Regions from separate parts of the Pseudomonas abieticivorans genome, predicted to be linked through region 1. Evidence: riboswitches for the same ligand, from Rfam matches in the RefSeq annotation. Region 1 holds a riboswitch; the other holds the start of a gene.
What was found. Region 1 has a riboswitch for manganese ahead of L9B60_RS06980 (TMEM165/GDT1 family protein). Riboswitches for the same ligand answer to the same signal wherever they lie in the genome.
Positions count from the first base shown of each region.

Region 2: another riboswitch for manganese. It lies ahead of mntP (manganese efflux pump MntP); the one in region 1 lies ahead of L9B60_RS06980 (TMEM165/GDT1 family protein).

Region 1 covers NZ_CP094975.1:1,544,398-1,552,489, reverse strand. Annotated here, with positions in the region: gene L9B60_RS07000 (1-acyl-sn-glycerol-3-phosphate acyltransferase) at 1-692, opposite strand, end outside; gene L9B60_RS06995 (CPXCG motif-containing cysteine-rich protein) at 794-982, shown strand; gene L9B60_RS06990 (putative signal transducing protein) at 982-1,242, shown strand; partial or broken gene L9B60_RS06985 (SOS response-associated peptidase) at 1,278-1,899, shown strand; gene L9B60_RS06980 (TMEM165/GDT1 family protein) at 2,051-2,638, opposite strand; yybP-ykoY riboswitch at 2,728-2,850, opposite strand; gene L9B60_RS06975 (methyltransferase) at 2,890-3,888, opposite strand; gene L9B60_RS06970 (2-hydroxyacid dehydrogenase) at 3,934-4,899, opposite strand; gene L9B60_RS06965 (NAD(P)/FAD-dependent oxidoreductase) at 5,043-6,332, shown strand; gene L9B60_RS06960 (helix-turn-helix domain-containing protein) at 6,344-6,901, shown strand; gene L9B60_RS06955 (glutamine synthetase family protein) at 6,943-8,092, shown strand, end outside.
Region 2 covers NZ_CP094975.1:5,274,994-5,283,085, forward strand. Annotated here, with positions in the region: gene L9B60_RS24030 (LysR family transcriptional regulator) at 1-231, opposite strand, end outside; gene L9B60_RS24035 (MFS transporter) at 336-1,685, shown strand; gene L9B60_RS24040 (glucarate dehydratase family protein) at 1,711-2,985, shown strand; gene L9B60_RS24045 (DUF2252 domain-containing protein) at 3,076-4,269, shown strand; yybP-ykoY riboswitch at 4,318-4,486, shown strand; gene mntP (manganese efflux pump MntP) at 4,496-5,059, shown strand; gene mtlD (bifunctional mannitol-1-phosphate dehydrogenase/phosphatase) at 5,102-7,246, opposite strand; gene L9B60_RS24060 (hypothetical protein) at 7,744-8,092, opposite strand, start outside.

The DNA of each region.
Region 1 (8,092 bases):
AGGTTCAGCGACTGGATGACTTCGCCAAACGGCTCGTCCTTGCGGCTCATGTGGAACATCTTCAGGATCGCCGAGTCGGTACGGTCATCGCCGTCCTTGGCCCGACCCTCGGCCTGGGCGATCCAGATCGAGGCGCAATCGGTGCGGATCGAGTGGTTGATGTAAGCCGACAGCAGTTGATACGCCGCCAGTTTTTCACGCCGGCCGCTGATGGAGCGGTGCACGATAAAGCTCTTGTTCAGGCGCATCAGGTCGCTGACGAAGGGCTTTTGCAGCAGGTTGTCGCCGATGGCGATGCGCGGGGTGGGCAAGCCTGCGTGGTACACGGCGTAGTTGACGAAGGCGGGGTCCATCACGATGTCGCGGTGGTTGGCCAGAAACAGGTAGGCACTGCCCGACCTGAACTGCTCGACACCGGTGTAGGTCACACCATCTGTGGCCCGGTCAATGGTGTGGTCCACGTAGAACTCGACTTTGTCCTGCAGCGTGGACACGCATTTCACCCCGGCGAACTCGCGGCGCAGCCGATGAGCTATAAGAGGTTTGAGCAACCAGCCGAAAGCACCGGCCAGGCGCGGAAAGCGAAAGTGGGTGAGGATGTCGAGAAACGCCTGATCGCTGAGCAGTCGTGCCAGCACGGCAGGCACCTCGGCGTCGTTGTACGGTCGGATGGCATCGAATTCGCCCATCATGCTCTCTTGTTGGAAACGGCTAGTGTAATGATAAGGGGCGCGGATAATGCCCTTCAAATAGACCGGCGATTATACGCACAAGTCACCATGGGGAGACGGCCATGCTCTTTCAGGAAAGTGAAGCGGTAGAGTGTCCATATTGTGGTGAGACCATCGAGGTGATGATCGACACATCCGGCGGTGATCAGGAATACATCGAGGATTGTTCCGTGTGCTGCAAGCCCATACGGTTCATATTGCAGGTAGGGGGCGATGAATGGATGCTCGAGGTTAAAGGCGAAAACGATTGATGCAGCGCATATATGATCCGGAAAGCCTGATGGAAGCGGAAATGTTGCTGGGCATGCTCGACAGCGAGGGCATCGTCGCGCACCTGGTGGGCCGCGACCTGGTGGGGGGCATTGGCGACCTTCCGGCCATCGGCCTGTTGGGCCTGACCGTGGCCAATGACCAGGCCGGGTACGCACGGCAGTTGATCGCCGAGTACAATGCCGCCTTGCCGATGCCGGGCGAAGAGCCGGACAGTTTCCCCGGCACCCTGGTCTGCTGACAGGCAGGCCAGCCATTTGAAGAGTTTTTTGCCTAATGTGTGGACGTTTTGCGCTGTTTCGTTGGTCACCGGCTTTCGCGGCCCTGCCTGGGTTCCCGCAGGACCAGCAGGCCCAGTGGAACATTTCACCGGGTGATTCGGTGCTGATGCAGCGCAACATCGGCGGCGAACTGCAATTGGCCCGTGCCCGTTGGGGCCTAACCCCGCCCTGGCTCACCGATATGTCCCGCACGCCGGCCCACGCCCGGGCCGAAACCCTGGCCGAGCAGCCGATGTTGTCGCGAGCCACTGCGCCTGCGCCGTTGCCTGTTGCCTGCCAACGGCTTTTACGAGTGGCGCGGCACGGTGCGCAAGCGGCCCTACTGGCTGACGCCGGGTGAGGGGTCGTCCCTGTTTTTTGCAGCATTATGGGAGGCTTATCCCGTGCAGGAGCAGGTGTGGCTGAGCACGGCGGTGGTCACCCAGGCTGCGGTCAACCAGCGCCGGCCCTTGATATTGGACGCCGCAGGCCAGGCCGCCTGGCTGGACCCGGAAACGCCCCTGCCGGTGCTGCAATCGCTGCTGGCTGGTAATCCCGCGCCCCTGCGCGAGCGGGCGCTGGCCAACCTGGTCAACGACCCCAAGCTCAACGCCCCTGAGTGCCTGACGCCGGGCTGAGTGTAGATTTTCCGATGCAACTGGCTTGGCGCTTTGCGCCAATCGCCTCATCAGTCTGCACCCGGCGTCCGCCAGCCGGATTACCTCGTTGCAAGCGGCCGCTCCCCACCCTGTGGGAGCGGATTTATCCGCGAAAAGAACGACGCGATCGCTATGGCACCCAACCGCTAACCTCCATCGCCTTGTAAACCGCGACCACCGCCAGCACGAAGAACGCGGTCGCGGCCAACCGGCGGATCATGGTCAGCGGCAGCTTGTCGGCGGCAAAGTTACCTGCCAACACAACGGGCACGTTAGCGATCAGCATGCCCAGGGTGGTACCGATGATCACCAGCAACAGGTGCGGGTACTGCGCTGCCAGCATCACCGTGGCCACTTGGGTCTTGTCGCCGATTTCGGCCAGGAAGAACGCGATCAGGGTTGTCAGGAATGGCCCGAAGCGGCGGGCGTTGCTGGCTTCGTCGTCATCCATCTTGTCGGGCACCAACGTCCACAGCGCGGTGGCGGTAAAGCTCGCGGCCAAGATCCAGTGCAACGTCGCATCCGAGAAGAAACTGCCAAACCAGGCCCCCACGGCCCCGGCTGCAGCATGGTTGGCCAGGGTGGCGGCGACGATGCCGGCGATGATCGGCCAGGGCTTGCGAAAGCGCGCGGCCAGGATCAGGGCAAGCAATTGAGTCTTGTCGCCGATCTCGGCCAGGGCCACGATCGCGGTAGGGACAAGTAGAGATTCCAACATCAGGGTTTCCTATGGGGGCGGGATCGACACGGCTATGACACGTACAGCCTCCCCGCCCCGGGTAAGGTGTTCGTGTCATAGGTCTTGTCAAACCCTGAGCCCGTCTGATGCGGGCTGTGGGTCGCACGCGCCATGGCCTGTGGGCCAAGTATGTTGACGCGTGCCGGACGAGCATGGCGCTCGTGGGAGACTACTCCCCTAGGACGGAGCGGATTCTGCCTAGGCAAAACCGATTCGGCAAGCCTAATTTTTCAACCGCGTTTTGCGTTATAGATTTTGAAGCCCTGGCCCTCGGCAACGGTTGTGCAGTTGCCCAAGTGCGCCTCGATCAGTGGCTGATAGCGCAGGAAGCTGTTGGCCACGATGCGCAGTTCACCGCCTTTTTTCAGATGTTGGGCAGCTTTTTTCAGCATGTTCTCCGACGCTTGGTAATTGGTGTGCACCCCGGTGTGGAACGGCGGGTTGCTCAAAATGGCGTCCAGGTACAGCGGTGCGGCGTCGATACCGTCGCCGGTGATCACCTCGGCTTCCAGATTGTTGGCGGCCAGGGTCAAGCGGCTGCTGGCGGCGGCAAAGGCGTCCACGTCCAGCATCGTCACGCTGTTTTGCGGGTAGCGGCGTTTGAGCGCTGCGCCGAGTACCCCGGCACCGCAGCCGAAGTCCAAGATGTGACCGGCTGGCAGCTTGTCGAGGTGTTGCAGCAGCAATGCGGTGCCGCGGTCCAGGCGACCGTGGCTGAACACCCCGGGCAGGCTGATGATGTTCAACGGGCCTTCGGGCAGTGGCAGTTCGTAGTGTTCGGCCAGGCTTTGCAGCTCTACCGCCACCGGTGGGTTTTCGACGGTGACCTGCCACAGCTGGCAGTGGCGGGCGCTGTCGAGTTTGCGTGGGCGACCAAAGGCGTGCAGCTGCTTGGCCGCGCCCTCGATGCCGCCGCGCTTTTCGCCCACCAGGAACAGCTCGCGCCCACCCAGGCGCGAAGCCAAGGCGTTGAGCAGGTAATTGGCCAGGTCGCGAGACTTGGGCAAGAACAACACGGCACCTTCGAACGCTTGCGTCGGGGCGTTCACGCCGAAATGGCTGCGCCCGGCAAAGCGTGCGTCCAGCGCCGCCTGATCGCCGGCGTGCCAGCACCAGCCGTTGGCCGCAGGCAGTTTGCCCAGCAAGTCATCGGCAGGCAGGCCGGCCAACAGCAGTTGGCCTTGAAACAAATCAGCCTGACGAAGCAGGACTTCACTGCGCGGGTCCATGGGCGGCTCCTGAAAAAAGGGCGCAGTCTACCAGAGCCGTTGGCCTCAGCTGACCACTCGCTGCGGCGCCCCGGCGAAAAACCCCGAGGCGTTCTCGCTTAACTGGCCGACGATGCGCTGCCGGGCTTCGCGGCTGCCCCAGGCGCTGTGCGGGGTGATGATCAAACGAGGAATATCGTCGGCCAGCAAGGGGTTGCCATTGACCGGCGGCTCCACGCTGAGCACGTCGGTGGCTGCGCCTGCCAGGTGCCCGCGGCGCAAGGCATCGGCCAGCGCCTGTTCATCGATCATGCCGCCGCGGGCGGTGTTCACCACGAACGCGCTGGGCTTGAGCAGGGCCAGTTCGCGGGCGCCGATCATGTTGCGGGTGTGCTCGTTCAGCGGGCAGTGCAGGGTCAAGGCGTCGATCTGCGGCAGCAACTCGTCCAGCGCCAGGCGATCTGCACGCGGCGGGCGCCCCGGCAATTGGCCCAGCAGCACGCGCATGCCGAACGCTTCGGCCAGTCGCGCCACCGCGCTGCCCAACTCGCCATGGCCAAGCAGGCCCAGGGTCTTGCCTTCCAGCTCGACGATGGGGAAGTCCAGCAGGCAGAACTGCTTGGAGCGTTGCCATTGGCCGTCGGCAATCGCCTTTTGATAATCGGGCAAGCGGGTGGCCAGGGCCAACAGCAACATCAGCGTGTGCTGGGCCACCGACGGTGTGCCATAGCCCTGGCAATTGCACACGGTGATGCCCTGGGCGCGAGCGGCGGCCAGGTCGACGTTGTTGGTGCCGGTGGCGGCAATCAGGATCAGCTTCAGGTCCGGGCAGGCCTTTAGCGTTTCGGCGGTCAGCGACACCTTGTTGCTGATGGCCACCTGAACACCCTGAAGGCGCTCGACCACTTGCTCCGATGCGGTAGCACCGTACAGTGTCAGGTCGCTGAACTGTTGTTCGAGGGCCTTGAAATCCAGGTCACCCAGGTCCAGCGAGGTGTAGTCGAGGAACACGGCACGGCGGTCAGCACTCATCAGCATCAGCTCCTTTTTGATTGCGAAAAATCCTACATGATTAAACCCGGATTTGCCGTGAAAGGACATCAAGCTTGGCTTTATGAAAATTAGCTGGTAGTTTTTCATGAAATAAATCGACTTATATTTCATGTGAGCCGCTGATGTTCAAACAGTCCGCGCAGCACCCGCAAACCTACTACGCCGCCAGTTACCCTGGCGCCATCGCGCTGCGGCCCCGATTGCGCGGCGAGTTGCAGTGCGACGTGCTGATCGTCGGCGCAGGTTTCAGCGGCTTGCACACGGGGCTTCGGCTGGCGCTGGCCGGCAAGCGCGTAGTGATCCTGGAAGCCAGCCGCGTGGCGTGGGCGGCGTCGGGGCGCAACGGCGGGCAGGCATTGCTGGGTTGGTCGTGTGACATGCCGCCCCTGGCAAAGGCCTTGGGCCAGGAGCGTACCCGGCAATTGTGGGACAGCATGTGCTGGGCCGCCGAAGAGCTGCGCGAGCTACCACAACGTCACGGTTTCGAGGTCGATTACCGGGTGGGCAGCCTCTGGACGGCAGTGCGCAAGAATCGCGTGCACGTGCTGCAAGAGGCCCAGCGCGAATCCCGTGACCTGTGGGGCTATGACCAGTTGCGCTTTATAAGCCGCGAAGAAATGCCCGAATGGATCGCCAGCGAGCGCTATCAGGCTGCGCTGTATGACCCACAAGGCGCCCACCTCAACCCACTGAAGCTGGCGCAGGGGCTTGCCAGCGCGATAGAGACAGCCGGCGGGCAGATTTTCGAACAAAGCCAGGTGCTTGGCTACCAGGCGAATGCCGGCGGTTTTATCGCCAACACCGATGCCGGCAGCGTGCGCGCCGGGGTTTTGGTGCTGGCCTGCAATGCTTATGTCGACACACTCGACCGGCAACTGTCACAGCGCCTGTTGCCGGTAGGCTCTTATCAAGTAGCGACTGCGCCGCTGAGCCCCGACTTGGCTCGTTCGCTATTGCCGCGCAACAGTTGCGTGATCGACAACCAATTCGTGCCCGACTATTTCCGCCTGACCCCCGACCATCGCCTGCTGTTCGGCGGTGGCTGCACCTACCTGGGCGGTATCCCCAAGGACGTGGCCAAGGCCACCCGGCCTTATCTGGAACGGGTATTCCCGCAATTGCGCGGGGTGGCGCTGGACTATGGCTGGGGTGGGCATATCGACGTCAGCATGAAACGCACGCCGGATGTCGGCCGTGCGGGCAATCGCTATTGGCTGCAGGGTTTTTCCGGGCACGGCGTGTTGCCGACCCTGGCCGCTGCGCGTGCGGTCAGCGATGCCATCCTGGGTGACCAGGCATTGCTATCGCTATACCAGGGCATCGACAATCCGCGCTTTCCTGGCGGCTCGTTGCTGGCCGCTCCGCTGGAGGCGGCGGGCAAGGCCTGGTACCGCCTGCGTGATGTGATCTGATGGACACCCCCATGAACCTGCAAGAAGAAGTCGAAAGCCTGGCGATCCTGATTCGCGACCTGCGCAAGCACAAGAACCTGACCTTGGGCGAACTTGCGAAAAAGATCGATCGCTCGGTCGGGTTCCTGTCTCAGGTGGAGCGCGGCATTTCCCGGCCCACGGTGGCAGACCTCACGGCCATCAGCGAATGCCTGGGCGTGCCCACCACCTATTTCTATGCGCTGGACAGGCCGCGCACGACACCCTGGGTGACCCGCCCGGGCGAGCGACGCACCCTTCACTACGCCGGTGGCATTACCGATGTATTGGCGTCGCCGACCATCGCGGGCGGCTTTTCGATGCTTGAGAGCCATCTGGAGCCGGGCGCCACCAGCGGTGACGGCCACTTGAATGACAGCTCCGAGCAGGGCGGCTTTGTGCTCGAAGGCCAGTTGACCCTGTGGCTTGAAGGCAACGAAGCGCCTGTCACCCTAGGTCCCAACGACAGTTTCCAATTACCGGCCCATGCCCAGTTTCGCTACGCCAACCTGACCGATACCCCCACGCGAGTGCTCTGGGTGTTCAACTAAAGCCTAAGCCGAACACGGCACCGGCCTATAAGGATAAAAAGATGACCCCCGCCTTTCCCGACCTGCTCAGCGAAGTGCGTGCCTTTCGCGCGCAACATCCCCAGGTGAGCTATGTCGATCTGATTGCCCTGGACATCCCCGGGCATTTCTACGGCAAGCGCTACCCGGTGGACATGTTGGAAAAGGTCGCGGCCGGCAGCCCGCTGAAATTGCCGCAAAACTGCGTGCTGCTGGGCGTGCAGGGCGGGTTGCACCCGATTGGCGACTACTGCTTTAACGATGGCGACCCCGATGCGCCGCGTCGGTTGATCCCGGGCACGCTCAAACCCGTGCGCTGGGAAGGGCAGCCCCTTGGCCAGATGCTGATCAGTTCGGACGGCACCGCGTCACCCATCGAGTTCGAGCCAAGGGAGGTGCTGGCCCACGTGCTCAAGCGCCTGGAACAACGAGGTATTCGCCCGGTGGTCGCGTTTGAACTGGAGTTCTACCTGTTCGACCGCAAGCTCAAGGATGGCCTGCCGCAATTCCCCCGCGACGGCTATACGGACGATGAAGACAACCAGCCCAACATGCACATCGAGCGCCTGACACGCTTTAGTTCGGTATTGCACGAAATGGTCGAGGCGGCCAACGAGCAAGGCGTTGAAGCCAACGTGATCACCGCCGAGCTGGGCCCCGGGCAGTTTGAAATCAATTTTGCCCATAACGAAGATGGCTTGCAGGCGGCCGATTGGGCCGCGCTGTTCTGCCGCAGCACGCGGGGTGTGGCGCTCAAGCACGGCCACCGGGCCAGTTTCATGAGCAAGCCCTACCTCAATGCGCCCGGCAGTGGCATGCACGTGCATGTCAGCTTGTATGACGCTGCGGGTAACAACCTATTGGCGGCCGACGGCCAGCGCCCACTGCGCCACGCCGTGGCCGGTTGCCTGGCACTGCTGCCCCATTGCATGCCGATCTTTGCCGCCAACCACAATGCTTTCCGCCGCTATGGCGCCATGGTCAACGCTGCCAGCCGCGCCAGTTGGGGCTTGGAAGACCGCGATGCGTGCATCCGCATACCAGAGTCCGACCCACGCAATTTGCGCATCGAGCACCGCCTGGCCGGTGCCGACGCCAACCCATACCTGGTGCTGGCCGCCATCCTCACGGGCATTGAGCATGGCCTTGACGCCGGGCTTGAACCCATCGCGC
Region 2 (8,092 bases), 3.0 Mb from region 1:
CTGTGCGCGCTCCAGCAGGTTTTGCGCTTCGACAAAGAAGGCACGGCCTGCGGCCGTCAGGGCCACGCTGCGGGTGGAGCGAGTGAACAGCGCCACCCCCAGGTGGTGCTCCAGCAATTGGATCTGCCGGCTCAGCGGTGGCTGGGTCATGTTCAGCCGTTCTGCGGCGCGGCGAAAGTTGAGCTCGGTGGCCACGGTGGTGAAGCAACGGAGCTGTGTCAGCTCGAACATTGATCTAATCCTGGTATCAATCGAATGCCAGTTTAGATTAGACGGGATCAATGCGCGCGTCCATGATCGGCCTGTCCCTAAAAAAACAATGACGGGAGTCGCCTTTGAAAACCCTCCAAAGTCCGCCACCCACGGTGCTTGCCCAAGCGGCCGCCAAGGTGAAGCGCCATGTGTTGCCGCTGTTCGTGGTGATGTTCATCGTCAACTACATCGACCGGGTGAACATCGGTTTCGTGCGCAGCCACATGGAAACCGACCTGGGCATTGGCGCTGCCGCCTACGGCTTGGGCGCCGGGTTGTTTTTCGTCGGTTACGCACTGTTCGAAGTGCCGTCGAACATGCTGCTGCAGCGCTTTGGCGCCCGCGCCTGGCTCACCCGCATCATGTTCACCTGGGGCGCCGCGGCCATGGCCATGGCGTTCGTGCGCGGTGAAACCAGCTTCTACGTGCTGCGCTTTATCTTGGGCGCGGCGGAGGCGGGGTTCTTTCCGGGCATCATTTATTACTTCACCCAGTGGCTGCCCGCCTCTGAGCGCGGCAAAACCATGGCCGTGTTCCTCAGCGGTTCGGCCATCGCCTCGGTGATCTCGGGGCCGGTGTCCGGCGCGTTGCTTAATGTCAGCGGCCTGAGCCTGCACGGTTGGCAGTGGATGTTTTTGATCGAGGGCTTTGCCTCCATCGTGTTGTGCGGCTTTGTCTGGTTCTGGCTGCAGTCCCACCCCCGCGAGGCCAAATGGTTGAGCGAAGAAGAGAAGGAGGTGCTGGTCAACGCCATTGCCGAAGAACAGCGTGCCCGTGAAGCAGTACAAGTGGCCAAACCGTCGATGTTCAAGCTGTTGGCCGACAAGCAGATCGCGCTGTTCTGCTTCATCTATTTTTCCATCACCTTGACCATCTACGGCGCGACCTTCTGGCTGCCGACCATGATCAAGAAAATGGGCAGCTTGAGCGACTTGGAAGTGGGGCTGTTCAACTCGGTGCCCTGGATCATCTCCATTGCTGCGATGTATGGCTTCGCGGCCATGGCCAGCAAATGGAAATTCCAGCAGGCCTGGGTCGCGTTGACCTTGGTGGTGGCGGCCATTGGCATGTTCATGTCCACCTTCGGCGGGCCGGTGTTCGCCTTCGTTGCCATCTGCTTTGCCGCCATTGGTTTCAAAGCCGCCTCGGCGCTGTTCTGGCCCATCCCCCAGGCTTACCTGGATGTGCGCATCGCTGCGGCGGTGATCGCGCTGGTCAATTCCATCGGTAACCTGGGCGGCTTCGTCGCGCCCACCGCCTTCGGTTTGCTGGAGCAAAGCACCGGCTCCATCGAGGGTGGGCTGTACGGCTTGGCTGCGACCTCGCTGGTGGCGGCCGTGGTGATCTTTTTCGCGCGCACCGCCCCTGGCACCGGCCGCCAACGCCCCCAAGCTGGCCCGCTGTCGGCACCCAAGCCTGCCATTACTCATTAAGCCCTGGACCCTGGGAGTTGCTATTTTGAAAATCAAACGCGTCACCGTCACCCCCATCGCGTTTCGTGACCCACCGCTGCTCAATGCCAGTGGTATTCATGAACCCTACGCGCTGCGCTCGATTATCGAGATTGAAAGCGACAACGGCTACATCGGCCTGGGCGAAAGCTACGGCGATGCCCCGGCGCTGGCGATCCAGTTGCAACTCAAGGATCAGTTGATCGGCCTGGACCCTTTCAACCTCAACCACCTGCGCCGCCTGGTGCAAGCCACCGTGGCGGCGAACAAGACCGACAGCCTGGCCGGCGCGGAACTGGCCCCCGGTTCCCACGCCAGCAAGGCGGTGAGCAACGCCTACTCAGCCTTTGAAGTGGCCTTCCTGGACCTGCAGGCCCATTACCTGAATGTGCCGTTGGTGGATTTGCTGGGCGGTGCGATTCGTGACGAAGTGCCGTTCAGTGCCTACCTGTTTTTCAAGTACGCGCAGCACATCGACGCGCCCTATAAGCCGGACAGCTGGGGCGAGGCCTTAAGTGAACAGCAGATCGTTGCCCAGGCCCGGCGCATGATCGAGGCGTATGGTTTCAAAAGCATCAAGCTCAAGGCCGGGGCCCTTGAGCCCGAGCACGAAGTGGCCTGCATCAAGGCCCTGAAAAAGGCCTTTCCCGGCTACCCGCTGCGCATCGACCCCAACGCCAACTGGTCGGTGGACACTGCCATCCGCATGGCCGAGTTACTGGGTGACGACCTGCAATACTACGAAGACCCGACGCCGGGCCTGGAAGGCATGGCCGAGTTGCATACACGCACCGGCTTGCCGCTGGCGACCAACATGGTGGTCACCGACTTCGACGAATTTCGCCGCAGCATCGAGCTCAACAGCGTGCAAATCGTGCTCGCCGACCATCACTACTGGGGCGGCCTGCGTGACACCCAGGCGCTGGCCAAGATGTGCCAGACCTTCAACGTCGGCGTGTCGATGCATTCCAACTCACACCTGGGTATCAGCCTGATGGCCATGGCCCACGTGGCCGCCTCGGTGCCAAACCTGGACTACGCCTGCGACACCCATTACCCCTGGCAGGAACCGGACGAAGAGGTGATCAAAGGCGGCAAGCTGCCGATCGTCGATGGTTGCGTGAAAATCACCCGCGCGCCGGGGTTGGGCCTGGAACTTGATCATGATCAGTTGGGCAAGCTGCATGACCAGTACCTGACGTGCGGGATTCGCCAGCGTGACGATGTGCGGCAAATGCAGCGCTATAAGCCGCAGTGGAAAACCCTCAAGCCTCGGTTTTGACAAGCCGTCCGGGCGAGCAGCTATTGTAATATTTTGAAACATCTGGCCGCGCCAGGGGTCAACCGGGTTCCTCCGCCTTAAGAACACCCCATGAAAACACCTCGCCCGTCCGCTCGACAGGAACCCCTGGCGCAACTGCGCACTCTGAAAATGGCGAGGTCGGCCCACGCCTACGTGCGGGGCAGCACGGTGCAGTTCTACGAATGGTTGCACAGCCAATCCGGCCGGCGTTTGCCCAAGGGCCCGCCGGTGTGGATTTGCGGTGACTGCCACGCCGGCAACCTGGGCCCCACGGGCGACTTGAAAGGCCGCATCGATATTCATATCCGCGACTTGGACCAGACCGTGATCGGCAACCCCGCCCACGACCTGGTGCGCCTGGCGCTGTCGCTGGCCACCGCCGCGCGTGGCTCCGACTTGCCCGGCGTGACCACTGCACGCATGCTTGAAGAGGTGATGCGCGGCTATGAGCAGGCTTTTGCAGACAACGACGGTGAACAACCCACCCGCCCGGCTCAGGTGAAGGCGAGCATGCGCAGCGCCGTGCAGCGCACCTGGAAGCATTTGGCCGAGGAGCGCATCGAGGACACACGTCCGACTATCCCCTTGGGCAAGCACTTCTGGTCGCTGTCCCGAGCCGAGCGCAGCGCCCTGAAAACCCTGTGCGCCACGACGCAAATTCACAGCCTGGTGACCGCGCTCAAAGGCCGCTCCAAGGATGACGAGGTGCAAATGCTCGACTGCGCTTATTGGGTCAAGGGCTGCAGTTCGCTTGGCCTGTCACGCTACGCCGTGCTGTTGGGCGTGGGCGACGATGACGAGCAAGACTATTGCCTGATCGACATCAAGGAGGCGGTTGGTGCCGCCGCGCCGCGTTCGGCCCGGGCCCACATGCCGCGCGACAACGGCCGTCGGGTGGTGGAGGGCGCTCGGCACCTGTCACCGGGCCTGGGTGAGCGGATGCTGGCGACGCGGCTGCTGGACCGTGGGTTTTTCATTCGCGAACTGCTGCCCCAGGACATGAAGTTGGAACTGGACCAACTCAGCGCGCGCGAAGCCATGCAGGCGGCCGGTTACCTGGCCACCGTGGTGGGCCAGGCCCACGCCCGGCAAATGGACAAGGTTACCCGCAAAGCCTGGATCAGCGACCTGCAACTCAACCGCTCAAAAACCCTGGAGGCGCCGTCCTGGCTGTGGTCCAGTGTGGTGCAGTTGGTGGGCAGCCATGAACAGGGTTACCTGGAGCATTGCCGGCGCTATGCCCTGGCGCACACTAAAATCTGATTTTTTTCAGGGCTTTAACATATTTTTCATGTTGCCCTGACTATTATCCTCCACTTCGTTGGGGAGTAACCTGCTGCCAAGCCTTTTGGCAGCGTTCGTATCAACATTCTCGGCAACCTGCCGTGGTACGAACACCATTCGTGGTTGGTGAGACCAGCGACACCTCCATGCCTAAAGTCGGGCGTGTGGTGGTGTCGTTGACTCATAGCCCGACTGGACGTACACCGTGAATCCTATTTCGCTTATCTTCCTGGCCCTGGCCATGTCCACCGATGCGTTCGCCGCCGCGATCGGCAAAGGGTCCAGCCTGCACAAACCCCGCCTGATCGAAGCCTTGCGCACCGGTTTGATCTTTGGCGTGATCGAAGCCATCACGCCCATGATCGGCTGGGCCATCGGGCACGCTGCCACCCGCTGGGTGGAAAGCTGGGACCACTGGATCGCCTTCGGCTTGTTGCTGGTGCTGGGCCTGCACATGATCTACAACGGCGTGAAGCACGACGATGAGGAAGAGGAAAAACCTTCGCAGCACTCTTTCATGATTCTGGCGGTCACCGCCTTTGCCACCAGCATTGATGCACTGGCGGTGGGGGTGGGCCTGGCGTTCGTGGACGTGAACATCTTTGTGGCGGCCGCTGCGATTGGCCTGGCGACCATGACCATGGTGACCATTGGCGTCATGCTGGGCCGGGTGCTGGGCACCGTGGTGGGCAAGCGGGCAGAGATCCTTGGCGGGGTGGTGTTGATGTTGGTGGGCGCGACCATTCTGTACGAGCATTTGTCGGCCTAAGGCGCACACCCCAGCCCTGGCAGCGGGCTGGGGTGGGCAGGGCTACCGGTCCGTGGCCAGCAATGGCCACTCCCAGTGCCCCGAGTCCGGCGCTTTCAAACGCTCGAAATGCCCCGCGATCGTCTCGATCAACACCGCATCATTGACCGGGTCCATCCCCAGGTAGGGCTTGCCGTTGTAACTGCCCGTATGGGTGAGCACCGCCTCGACACTGCCCGTCTCCTCGTACAGCTTTCTCATCACCAGGCACTCCTGGTCCTTGCCGTCGCTTGCGCGCAGGGCGTAGTGAATCGCCAATGCCGTGCCGTAGGCCAAGGCCGGGGTATCGATGGCGTGCTTGTTGGCCAAATCAATGCTGCTCAGGATGCGCTCGTCGCGCTGCAACTTGCGCAGCGGGTCGCGGGCCACGCGGGCGCAGGGGTCTTTGAATGAGGTTTTGCAGCGTTCCAGAAAGGTTTGGGCGAACCCGGCCACGGCTTCGTTCATCTGCTCATTGTCGGCCAACAGGGCCGGTGCCACCTCTTGCCGGATCAAGCGTTCGGCCAGCGCCGCCACACGCGGGTCGCCCATGCCCTGGCCCACCCAGGAATAGCCAAGCAGGCTCGCGTACCAGGCGATGATCGCGTGGGGGCCATTCCACAGGCGGTTCTTGATCACCTGGATCTGCGCGATGTCGTCCACCGTTTTCACCTGGCGCAAGCGTTCCAGCAAATCGCTGCCGCGCTCCACGTACAGCGGCATGTCGGGCTCGCTGTTGAACAAAATCAGGTGCAATTGGCTGAGCGCGTTGCTCGATTGCGCGAAGGGCCGGAAGCGACCGATCAGGCGTTCGTACTCGGGCACCGGCGTGCTGGGTTTTTTCCGCGCAGGGGCTTCGTCTTCCATGCTGTTCTGGAACATCTGCGATTTGATTCGCAACTGGCGCACCAAGGCGTCGTTGCTGATCTTGGAGACGATGCGGCTGACCACGGTTTCGGCGAAATGGGTCTTGTCGAGGATTTGCCGGCTGATGTCTTGCGAGCACAGCAGCGCCAATTCGGCTTGCACATGCCGGCGAACGAAAGCGGCGCCGCCGACCTTGTTCAACACAATCAATATCGTCAACTCGCGGCCACGGCGTTCAAAGCGGCGCACCAGGCCCTTGGCGATGACGTGGGCCTGTTGGCGGATGGCCTGTTCGGGCAAACTCAGGCCGACAATCTCGGCCACGTCGTATAGGTTGATCACCGCTTCGGCGTCGTCCATGTCGATCATGCGCAGGTTTTCGATGGTCTGGTCGAAGGACGTGGCGCCATAGCGCACGCTATAACGGCCGAATGCCGAAACGGTTTCGCGCAGCATCCGCGAGCGGGTAGCGGCGATGATTTCGCAAGGGCGGGTGTAACCGTCCCAGTGCGAGAATACCTGGGTCAGGTAGCCACCGCCGATGGCGCCGAAACCATGGATGCCCACGCGAAACTGGTTCAGTGCTTGCGGAAACGGCTCGCTCAGTTCGGGCGTGCCCAGGTGCGGGATGCATTCGCTGAGGTCGGCGAGAAACTCATGCATGCTGGCGTATGCCTTGAGCGCACCGGCCTTGACCTCGGCGGCAGGCGGCTTGATGTCTTCGATCAGGATCGGCTGGCCTTCGGCGCGGATGGCCGAGAGCAGGCCGTTTTCCGAATCCTCCACCATGAAGCAGCGGTCGGGCTCGCAATTGAGCGCACTGGCGGCGCGCAAAAAGATCTCGGGGTGGGGCTTGCCCTGGCTGACTTCGTCACCGCACACGGTGATGTCGAAGTACTTGAGCACGTTGGCGTTGATCAGGTACTCCTCGGCGATGGCCCGGCGGCTGGAGGTGGCCACGGCCATGGTCAGGCCGCACTTGCGCAAGCGCTCCAGCACTTCCAGCAGGCCGGCCTTGATCGGCACGCCGTGGTTGCGCACGTACTCAAGTTCCAGTTCGTCGGCACGCTGGCGGATTTGCGCATACGGGAAGTCTTCACCGTTGTGGGCCTTGGCCAGGGCTTCGGCTTTCTTGGCACTCAGGCCCAGTGAGCCGATCAGGGTCTGTTCGCTGAGGGGCTTGCCGAAGATTTCGCTGGAGGCTTGCTTGAGCGTCTTGAAACGCAAGCGTTCGGTGTCGAACATTGTGCCGTCCATGTCGAAGATGGCGCTGAATATTCTTTTCCCCTGGAAAAAAATCATGGGCTGATACTCCTTGTGACGGGGGAGGGCTGGCCGGGCACAAACGCCGGGCGAGCAAACGCTCCTTTAAAAAAGCGACGGGTTGACGCACCAGCGCACAGGCTGACGATCAGAAATAGGCAGGTTGAGGCACGTGGCGCAGACGCCGTTCGGTGCAAATGCCTGGCAAAACGCGTTGCCGGCGGGGTGAGGCGAGGAGGGTGCAGAGGGGAGTGACAGGCCCTGTGGCGGCGTGTTCGCCGTCTTTTACGTTAGGCTCACGGTGCGCCATCAGGGCGGCGGACAGTGAGCCTTCAGGGCGATGGATACGTGTGATTCCGAGCATGGGTAAAGGGGGTTTCCTGCGTGAAGTTTGGGTTTCCTTTTTAGACTTAACATGGCAGAGGCGCTTGGATCAAGGCTTGCGTGCCTTGGCCAGCCCCCCGCAGGCGCGGCAAACCGACGCTCCTGCAGGGGCTGGCAACGAGGCAGGGCGCTTGGCTCGGCGCCCTGTTCGGCTACACGCCGTTGGTTTGAATGATGGCCGGCTTGGGCAAGTAGGTGGCGGGGATGGTCGAGACGGCCAACGGCAATTCTGCCGAATCAAGGGGTGTGTTGCCGCGCAACACGCTGTAGCGCACCCTGACCGTTGCCCCGACGTTTGCCCCTACTGCGCTGTCCGGGATGGCGAATTCCACGGTGCCCGCGAGCAGGCCGGGTTTACTGCCGATAACGGGCGTGCCCGCGCCTGGGGTGCCCGTCCAGGTGACGGTAATGGTGTCGGTGGTGCGCATGTCGGCGTAGGTCACCCGCACGGTCGCACCGTTCAGTGCGTCGATCGGGTTGAGGCTGCCGTTGGGCGCCCCG